3 regions of the Caproicibacterium argilliputei genome follow, and region 1 is predicted to be linked to each of the others. Evidence: a T-box and tRNA genes for the amino acid it is inferred to sense, from the RefSeq annotation. Region 1 holds a T-box; the other regions hold tRNA genes.
The links. The T-box of region 1 lies ahead of alaS (alanine--tRNA ligase). A T-box ahead of a tRNA ligase gene usually reads a tRNA of that ligase, here a tRNA-Ala.
Positions count from the first base shown of each region.

Region 2: it has a tRNA-Ala gene. The T-box ahead of alaS (alanine--tRNA ligase) is inferred to sense a tRNA for this amino acid. The anticodon was not compared.
Region 3: it has a tRNA-Ala gene. The T-box ahead of alaS (alanine--tRNA ligase) is inferred to sense a tRNA for this amino acid. The anticodon was not compared.

Region 1 is NZ_CP135996.1:878,760-882,039, reverse strand. It holds gene alaS (alanine--tRNA ligase) at 1-1,998, opposite strand, end outside; T-box leader at 2,061-2,254, opposite strand; gene PXC00_RS04200 (peptidoglycan D,D-transpeptidase FtsI family protein) at 2,242-3,280, opposite strand, start outside.
Region 2 is NZ_CP135996.1:1,542,492-1,545,771, reverse strand. It holds gene PXC00_RS07530 (IS110 family RNA-guided transposase) at 122-1,327, opposite strand; tRNA gene PXC00_RS07525 (tRNA-Ala) at 1,786-1,861, opposite strand; gene PXC00_RS07520 (glycosyltransferase family 2 protein) at 2,391-3,280, shown strand, end outside.
Region 3 is NZ_CP135996.1:1,642,191-1,645,470, reverse strand. It holds gene PXC00_RS08055 (dipicolinate synthase subunit DpsA) at 108-971, shown strand; gene PXC00_RS08050 (dipicolinate synthase subunit B) at 977-1,567, shown strand; tRNA gene PXC00_RS08045 (tRNA-Ala) at 1,685-1,760, opposite strand; gene PXC00_RS08040 (Cof-type HAD-IIB family hydrolase) at 1,886-2,710, opposite strand; gene nth (endonuclease III) at 2,759-3,280, opposite strand, start outside.

The sequences.
Region 1 (3,280 bases):
GCCGCCGCAGAATTCCTTACTGAAATCATCCACAGAAACCACCCGCACGATTTTTCCGTATTTTTCACCGAACAGCGCCATGGCGCCCAGCTTTTTGGCTTCCTCAATCGGCATTTCGCTGCTTTCGACCGGCACTGCAGAGAGGATTTTCTCATTGACCATTTCCTCTACTTTCCGCAGTTCCTCCGGTGTCAGCGCAGCAAAATGTGTAAAGTCAAAGCGCACGTGGCGGTCATTGACCAGCTGACCCGCCTGCTCCACATGGGTACCCAACACACGGCGCAGCGCCGCCTGCAGCAGATGTGCCGCCGTGTGGTTGCGCATGATGGCCTGCCGGCGCTTCCAGTCCGGCTGCGTGGTGACGCTGTCGCCAATGCGAATGGTGCCCGCCTGCACGGTACAGTGGTGAATGAAGTTTTTGGCATGGTTCTTGGTGGTGTCGCTGACCGCCAGAACCGCGTCATCCGCACTGAGCGTTCCGGTGTCGCCAACCTGACCGCCGCTTTCTCCGTAAAAAGTTGTGCGGTCCAAAATCAGCCCAATCTCGTCCCCGGCGTCGGCGGACTCTGCGCGCGCATCCCCGGCGATAATGGCAAGCACTTTCGCCTGCGCGGTCTGCTCCCGGTAACCGAGAAATTCCGTTTCCGGCACACCCTTGAGCAGGTCGCTTTCGCCTGCCCAGGACTCTGCACCCGCGTTTTTCCGCGCGGCGCGTGCGGTTTGGCGCTGCTCCTGCATCCGCTGGTGATAGGTTTCCTCGTCAACGGTCATGCCGTTTTCCGCAGCGATTTCCTTGGTCAGGTCAATCGGAAAGCCGTAGGTATCGCTCAGCTTAAATGCATCCTCACCGGAAATCACAGTTCCCTCGTGGTGCTCCATAATCTCATTGAGCATTGCGGTGCCCTGGTCAATGGTTTTGGCGAAGCTTTCTTCTTCTACAGAAATAACCTTCTGAATCATTTCCTTCTTTTCCGTCAGCTCCGGATACGCACCGCAGCTTTCGTGAATCACAGACTCCGCCACTTCTGTGAGGAAGGAACGGTCGATACCGAGCAAACGCCCGTGCCGCGCAGCGCGGCGCAGCAGGCGGCGCAGTACATAGCCGCGCCCGTTGTTGGAGGGCATAATGCCGTCCGCAATCATAAACGTAACCGAACGCACATGGTCGGTAATCACGCGGATAGAAATATCCTTCTTTTTATCTTTGCCGTATTCCGTACCCGCAATCGTGCAGACTTTTTTGATAATGTTCTGCATGGTATCCACCAGAAACAGGTTGTCCACATTCTGCATGACGCAGGCAAGGCGCTCCAGCCCCATGCCGGTGTCGATGTTCGGGTGCTCCATCGGCGGGTAATTGCCGTGGCCGTCACTGTTAAACTGTGAGAACACAACATTCCAGAATTCCACATACCGGTCACAGTCGCAGCCAACCCCGCAGGTCGGCTTGCCGCAGCCGTGCTCCGGGCCGCGGTCAAAGTAAATTTCTGAGCAAGGGCCGCAGGGGCCGGGGCCGTGCTCCCAGAAGTTATCCTCTTTGCCCAGACGAACAATGTGGTCTGCCGCAACGCCGACTTCCTTGGTCCAGACTTCAAACGCCTCATCGTCGTCCTGATAAATCGTGACCCAAAGTTTGTCGACTGGCATTTCCATGACCTTGGTGCAGAACTCCCACGCCCAGGCGGTTGCCTCATGCTTAAAGTAGTCCCCAAACGAGAAATTGCCCAGCATTTCAAAGAACGTTCCGTGGCGGTCGGTAATGCCGACATTTTCAATATCACCGGTGCGGATGCACTTCTGGCAGGTGGTCACGCGCTTGCGCGGCGGTGTCACCTCACCGGTAAAATATTTTTTCATCGGCGCCATGCCGCTGTTAATCAGCAGCAGGGAATTGTCATCTTTCGGAATCAAGGGAAAACTGGGCAGGCGCAGGTGCCCCTTTCCCTCAAAGAACTCCAGGTATTTTTCCCGTATCTCATTTAAACCCATCCACTGCATTTCGCTGCTCTCCATCCTTTATTCAAATGAATTTCTGCAAAAAAAGAAAGCGCTCCCGTCCGCTATGGGACGGGAACACCCGTGGTACCACCCAAATTGCGCTGCAAAGCGCCACTCTGCTCCCTTAACGCGGGAAACGCCGCCGCTCATCGCGGGGAACTCCGGGCCGGCCGACCCCCCTTGGAAAGACCGGCTTTCACCAGTTGCCGGCTCTCTGTGCAGTCCTGCGGGGGCTTGTACCCTTCACTGTTTTTTTACATTCTTTATGGGATTATTATAAACGCAATCTTCCGTATTGTCAATCTCATGCGGATACAGCGCATCCGCAATTTTCTGAAAGACAGGGCCGCAGGTTTTGCCGCCGCTTTCGCCCCCTTCTGACAGCACCGTTACCACATATTTAGGGGTATCAACCGGAAAAAAACCGGTGTACCAGCAAATGAGCTCCTCCTTGCCGTCGGTAAAATGGCCGGTCTGCGCGGTGCCCGTTTTTGCGGCAGCCTTCACGTGCACCGGGCGGCCGGGGCGGCTGGTTCCGCTCGCCATGCTTTCCTGCATAAAGGAACACAGCAGCTGCGCGCTTCTGTGCGAAAAGACCGGCACCCCTTTCTGCAGGGAAGCCTGCACGGAAAGGTGGCCGGTGCCGTCCGCCTGCCCGGCATACACTGTGGGCTGTGTGTAAATTCCCTGGGAAGCGACCGCGTTGACCATGGCGGCAATCTGCAGCGGCGTTGCCAGCAGCGTTCCCTGCCCGATTGAAAAATTCGCCAGCGCCCGCCGGTTTGCAAGCTCCGACAAGGCTGGCAGAGTACCCGCGCTGCCGGACAGCCCCGGCGCAATTTCTGTGCTCTGCCCAAAGCCGAGCGAACGCGCCATGGTCAAAAACTGTGCCTGCGGAACCGCCTGCATCAGCTTGATGAAATAGCAGTTGCAGGAATTGGCAAGCGCGCTGCACATGGTTTCTGTACCGTGTGCTTCCCCGCCTGCACAGTGAAACGTCAGCCCCTCCACGGTTTCGCTGCCCGTGCAGGTATACTTGGCATTGGGATCCGCACCGTGTTCCAGTGCCGCCGCGGCAGCCGCCAGCTTAAAAACAGAGCCAACGCTGTATGGCTGCAGAACCCGATTGACCAAAGCCCCGTCATCGCTTTTCAGCGCTTTCGTAATATCCGTGGGGTCATAGTTTGGGAAACTTGCAGACGCTAGAATCCGTCCTGTGCCGGCCTCCAGAACCACCACAGCGCCCTTTTTCAGCACTGGCGCGGCGCTGTCCTCTACAATT
Region 2 (3,280 bases), 660 kb from region 1:
CCTGCTAAGGAAAGTCAAGAGTTTTCTCAGCGGGTTTTAAAATAGTGAATATTTGATTTTGGATATAGCAAAGCAGGCCAACGGCAGGGGGCAGTTGGCCAAGAACATACATAGAAAAGCTTCAGCTTCTGTAAACTTCCATTACACGAGCATAATAGATACGCAGGAACTTGTTCAGCGCCGCTATCTTAGCAACTTTTTTCGGTTTGCCCTCAGCCTCCTTTTTCAGCATAAAGAGGTAGACAGCGGCATCTTGTGAAGGCTTTGTGGATTTGAGGCATTTCATCACTTCGTAACCGGTTTTGCGCAGCAACGCCGAGCCTCGCTTGGAAATTCTGCGCTGTGTGCCCATGAAGCCGCCAGACTGGTACGGCGGCGAATCGATGCCGGCGAAGGCGACCAGAGCGCTGCCGCTGTGAAAACGGCGCGCGTCGCCGATCTCCGCAATGAGGCGGGAAGCCAAAACGTCGCCCACGCCTTTCATGGCGTGTACCACCTCGTATTCGGGCAGCGTGGTTGCAAGCTCCTGCATTTGTGTTAAAATAGTTTCCAGAGTTCGATTGATTTCCCGAAGGACTCTGACCGCTTCCAGCGTTAACATTTTGGTCGATGCGGCGCTGGAGGGCAAAGTAGGGATACCGTCGCGGGCCATGGCAAAGATTTTCCTCGCCTTGGTTTCATTTGCGTGGTATCCCTTCTTTTTTGCCCAGCGGCAGTAATCACTGATAAACCGAAGCTCGCTCTTTTTCGTGATGTTGTCATAATGCCAGTATTCTTCGACAAAATCGCAGAGCTTGTCTTTTGTGGGTTCCTCGGACCGTTTTCCGCTGAGAAGCTTTTTGATGCCCGGCATCGTCCGGTCAAGCAAATCCGTCAGGGCAAGCTTGCTTTCAATTTTGATGGTGATGTAATGGGAATACTGCCGCCCGAGCATCCTGAGCTGGGCATAGACTTCTTCCGGCGCTGAGTAATCCGTCAGCTTGAACCAGTTGTCTATGCCAAAGTTGGCAATCCGCACTGCGTCCAGCTTGTCGGTCTTTCCTTTGCGAAGAGTTGCCGAGGCGTATTTTTTCATGACAAGCGGATTGATGACGCTGACGAACACCCCCGCCTGTTTAAGAACAGCCAACAGCGGAAGGTGATACCCGCCGGTCGCCTCCATCACCACTCTTACCTCGCCCTCCAGGGAACAAATACGGTCAGTTAACGATTTCACCTCTGGCGCGGTGTGTGCTACTTCATAAGGCGACGCAACCACCTCGCCGTATGGCCTTAGGATGCAGACAGTGCTCTTTTCTTTTGACACGTCGATACCTACACTGATCATTCCGAACCTCCTGAATAGATGTTTGTAATTGTTGCCCATCTGCGCTTATTGCGATTCAGTTTGGTTCGTTACGCGAAAGCCCCGTAGGGTTTCAACCTGCTTAATCGAACGTTTACAATAAGGGATGGCCGGCAGTTTTTATATCGGAGGCTTCGCTCCAAAAAGCGCCGCGCCGGACCAATTACTCTCTTATTGTAAAAGAATAAGCGCAAATGTGAAACGCCCGTCGGCGTCTTACATCTACGCTTTTATAGTACCAAAAAGAGCTATGTCCTCCAATTGGAAAACATAGCTCTTTCCTCGCTTTTGGTAATGGGATCGCTCTATGAAAATGAGGATATCAGGGATTACCCATCATGAGATGACTGATCTCCGCATTTCCCTGATATTTATCAAGTGTCCGGTCGCCGTAGATAAAACGCAAGCCACAAGGTTTTGGCCTTGTGGCTTATTGTTTTTGGTGGAGATAAGCGGGATCGAACCGCTGACCTCCTGCATGCCATGCAGGCGCTCTCCCAGCTGAGCTATACCCCCAAATATTGGAAAGCCCTTTATTGATGCGGCTTTCCGGGTTATTCGATTTTTCATTTGTTCCTGACTCTGAGGTGTTGCTTACCGGATGCCCTGCGCTCCCAGCTGAGCTAATGCCCCATAAAGCCGCTGCTAAAAACGACTCGTATATAATAGCATAGAAAATCAGAAAATGCAAGCTTTTTTTCTAATTTTTTTGATATTGCATTCAAATCGCTTTCCTGTTAAAATTATATCATAATCTTTGATTGCTCAGCGGAATTGGTTAGGGGATTGGCGCATTTATGAATGATGCTTCGTCTGCACAGATGTTGGTCATTCTCCTTTGTAATCCTTTTGTCAGCTTTCTTTCCCGCATCGGAAACCACGTGCGCATGGGAAAAAAATCCGGCGCTTGGTGATGTGTTTACTTATGAGAGATACCAAATGATTGTGAAAAAACGGCAGTATGCCATGCCATTTCGATTACTTTGCAAAAGCGGATGATTCTTCAGACCCTGCGGCAGAGGAATCCACCTGAGGAGGGGCACAAATGTCTGACATTGCTTTAACCTTGATTTTACCCGTGCGCAATGTCGAACGGGAAATTGACGGGATTCTGCAGTTCCTGTCACCGCAGATTGTGAACATTCCGTCAGAACTGATTATCGTGGATATCGGCTCCACTGACAGTACAGTTTTACAGGCCGTACAGGCACTGCACGCTGCGGAACTGCGCGGCTGTGTGGTACAGAATGGGGATGCGACGATTGCCGCCGCGCTGAACACCGGCTTGGCGCGTGTGCATGGGGCCTATGTGTCGTTCCTTTTTGCACGCAGACTGTATGTCAACTTTTTGAACAATTACTATCAGACCGCGCTGCGGACGAGTGCAGATGTTGTTTTTGGCTGTATGTCGGAAGATGCCAAAAAACGTGCGGCAAAGCGGCTGCCCGGTACCGGGCCGGAAAATGTCGATTTTGTACGTCAGCTTTTAAAGCGCGAACTGCAGATTGACATTTCAGCCATGCTTGTGCGCGCCAGATTTTTAACAGAAAATCATATTCAATTTGCGGAAACCTGCCGCTACGGCTATGCAGAAGAATTCGTTCTGCGGTGTATGCTCCTCTGCAATGTTGCGGCGCAGGCACCGCTGCTTTTACGGCGTGATACCGCGCATGAACTGCACCGGGGGAAAACAGCGCCTTGCGGGCGGGAAATTCTGCAGCGCGTAGACGCGATGGTTCGTATTTTGGATGTTCTGCATACCAGCAAGTGCGGCAGTGCGGAGTTGATTGCCCTGTTTCAGGAGCAGAGAATACCGGAAGTGATTTTTTCCTGTATTGACATTCTGCTGCGGGAAGGCTGCAGCTACGGCACGGTAAATCTGTATTTGCGGCACGGCGGATATGATAAAATGTTGATTACCGGCAAAAACACAGA
Region 3 (3,280 bases), 760 kb from region 1:
CTGAATGCAAGCCATACCGGCAAAAAGACGGTAATTCCTTTTTTTCGCGGGCACAACCTTTCCGTGTCTTCCATAGTATGGTACATGAAATTTGGAGGTAATCAGCTATGCTTATCAATCGGAACAGCTTTGGCATCATAGGTGGGGATCGCCGACAGCTGGCTTTGGCGGAGTCGATTGCCGGAGACGGCTTTTTGGTGTATGCCTGCGGGTTTGAGAAAGCAGAATTTGGAGAAGCGGTGCAGAAAGCGGATTTGAAAAAAACAGCGGCTGCCTGTGCGACGATTCTGCTGCCTCTACCGATAACTGCGGATGGGGTTTCCCTGAAAGCGGAATATGCGGAGCATCCGATTTTACTAAATGAAAGTTTTGCAGAATTGCTGCAGAATCACCGCGTCTATGCAGGAATGCCGGAAAGAGCCGTGCGGGTGTGCCCTGCGCTGGCACAAGTCGGGATGCAGGATTACAGTGCGCGCGAAGATTTTGCCTTGCGGAACGCCGCTGTTACAGCAGAAGGGGCCATTGAATGTGCCATGCGGGAGTTTCCGGGTACCATCTGCGGCAGCAGGTGCCTGATTGCCGGTTTCGGGCGCATCGGCAGCCAACTCGCGCCGCGTCTGCGCGCGCTGGGTGCGGCAGTTTCTGTAACGGTGCGCAGAGCAGAAAGTGCGGCTGCTGTTGAAGCCGCAGGATGCCGCGCGGTTCCCCTTGTCAAGCTGGGGGACGGTGGGGAGTATGATTTCCTTTTTAATACAGTTCCCGATGTTTTGTTTACGCAGAAGGTTTTATCAGTTTATCCGCGTGGCACCTTGCTGATTGACCTGTCTTCCGCACCCGGCGGTGTGGATATGGAGGCGGCGAAAAAGCTGGGTATCCGCGCAATTCATGCATTTTCGCTGCCTGCAAAGGTTGCGCCGCGCACAGCAGGGGAAATTATCAAGCAGACAGTTTATCACATGATGAGGGAGTGACGGAAATGAATAAAACAACTTTGGGGTTTGCAATGTGCGGCTCCTTTTGTACATTTGACCGAGCCATTCAGCAGATGCGTGCCCTGCGGGAGATGGGGTACGAAATCTTGCCGGTTATCAGTGAAACGGCTGCGTCTACGGACACACGCTTTGGCAGGGCAGCGGACTTTCTGTGGGAGATTGAAGATATTGCAGACCGCCCCGCAATCCGCACGATTGTCGGCGCGGAACCCATCGGGCCTAAGAAAATGGTTGATTTAATGATTGTGGCGCCCTGTACAGGCAATACGCTTGCGAAACTCGCACACGGTATTACGGACACCTGCGTGACGATGGCGGTGAAATCAAATTTGCGGGCGCAAAGACCGGTGCTGCTGCATATTGCCACAAACGATGCGCTTGCGGCATCCGCACAGAATCTGGGGAGACTTCTAAATGTGAAAAACATTTATTTTACCCCGATGAGGCAGGATGACTCGGTGCAGAAACCGACTTCCTTGGTAGCAGACTTTTCTCTGCTGCCTAGCGCTGTGGAAGCCGCGCTGCAGGGCAGACAGTTGCAGCCACTTTTGCTGGCGCCGCAGGGCAGAGACTGACGGTACCTCACAGACATAAAAAACCCGCATGAATGCCTGCGTACTCCATTCATGCGGGTTTTTGTAGTAGTATAAAAAAGACGAACCGAAAAATGAACGGTTCATCTTTTTACAATTTGGTGGACCCGAACGGGATCGAACCGTCGACCTCCGCGTTGCGAACGCGGCGCTCTCCCAGCTGAGCTACGAGCCCATAGCGACTAATTTCCTGCTGCACTTCTAAAATACAACTCAGATGCAACGTGGACTATTATCGCATAAACGGTGTATTTTGTCAAGACTTTTTTCTGAAAAATCAGAAAAAAGGAGAAAGAACGATTAAAATAGGAATCGTTCGACTGCCTTCGCCAGCCCATCTTCATCGCAGGAGGCAGTTTCGTATCGTGCGTGTCGTTTCACGTTTATATCAGCGTTTCCCATCGCAACGCTGATACCCGCCCAGTCCAGCATGGTCAGGTCATTCAGACCGTCACCTACCGCCATCACCGCATCCTGCGGAATATGCAGATGCGCCGCGAGCGCCTGAAGCCCGCCGCCCTTTGTTGCAGTCACATTGGTTACTTCGATGGCGTTGGGGATGGAGTTGGTCACAGCCAGATCAGGCTGTGCACAGAGCACGTCCCAGCACGTTTTGTGCTCGGTAGTGTTCAAGAAAATCGAGAAGATTTTTTCCGGCTGCAGCTGCTTTTGTCGAATCAGATCCGGCAGACTTTTTACCGGAATGCGGGACGCCAGAAATGTTTTGATATGCAGGGCATCCACACCGAATCGCAGCGGTGCCTGATAACGGTCGATGGTTGTGTAGGCTTTGCCGGCTATGTAAACATCGGTCACCGCACTTTCCCAGCGGCTGATTTCCGCGAGGGCGCGCAAAGCCTGACTGGGCTGCATCAGGTCGCAATGCAGAATTTTTTCTTCCTGCCGGTCGAAGACAACGGCGCCATTGCTGCACAGGTAATAGCGGATGCCGTGAACTGCTTCCAACTCAGGCGGCAGACCGGAAAACTGTCTTCCAGTGGCGGGCACCACCAGAATGCCTGCGTCCGCCGCACGCTGCAGCGCGTTGCGTGTGGCTGGCGAAAGGGTGTTCTTTCTATTTAATGTGGTTCCGTCCATATCAATGGCAAGCAGTTGTATGTTCATGAGGACTCCTCCCGGTACGAATCTTTTTTGTGCGGCAGAACAAAGTTTTTAGGATTTCGTATGTTCCTCTGGCTGTGCTGCATAAGTATTACAGAACTCGTGCATACAGCATTGGGCGCATTTAGGGCTGCGTGCGGTGCAGACGGCCCTGCCGTGCAGAACCAATCGGTGGCAAAAAGCGCTGCCTTCCTCCAGAGGAAGAATGTTTCGCAGTTGCAGTTCCACTTTCCGCGGGTCCTTTCCTTCGGAAAGTCCCAGTCTGCCGCAGATACGGATACAGTGCGTATCCGTTACAACGGCGGGTTTGTGGTAGATGTCACCGACAATCAGATTGGCGGTTTTGCGGCCCACGCCGGGCAATTTTGTCAATTCTTCGATGCTGTCCGGCACAATGCCATCAAACGTTTCCTTGAGCATACGGCACATGGCGCAGATGTCGCGCGCTTTGGTTTTGTACAGGCCGCAGGAGTGAATGTAGGTACCGACTTCCTCCGGTGTGGCTTGGCAGAACGCTTCCAGTGTGGGGAAGCGTGCAAACAGTGCGGGTGTCACCAGATTGACTCGGGCATC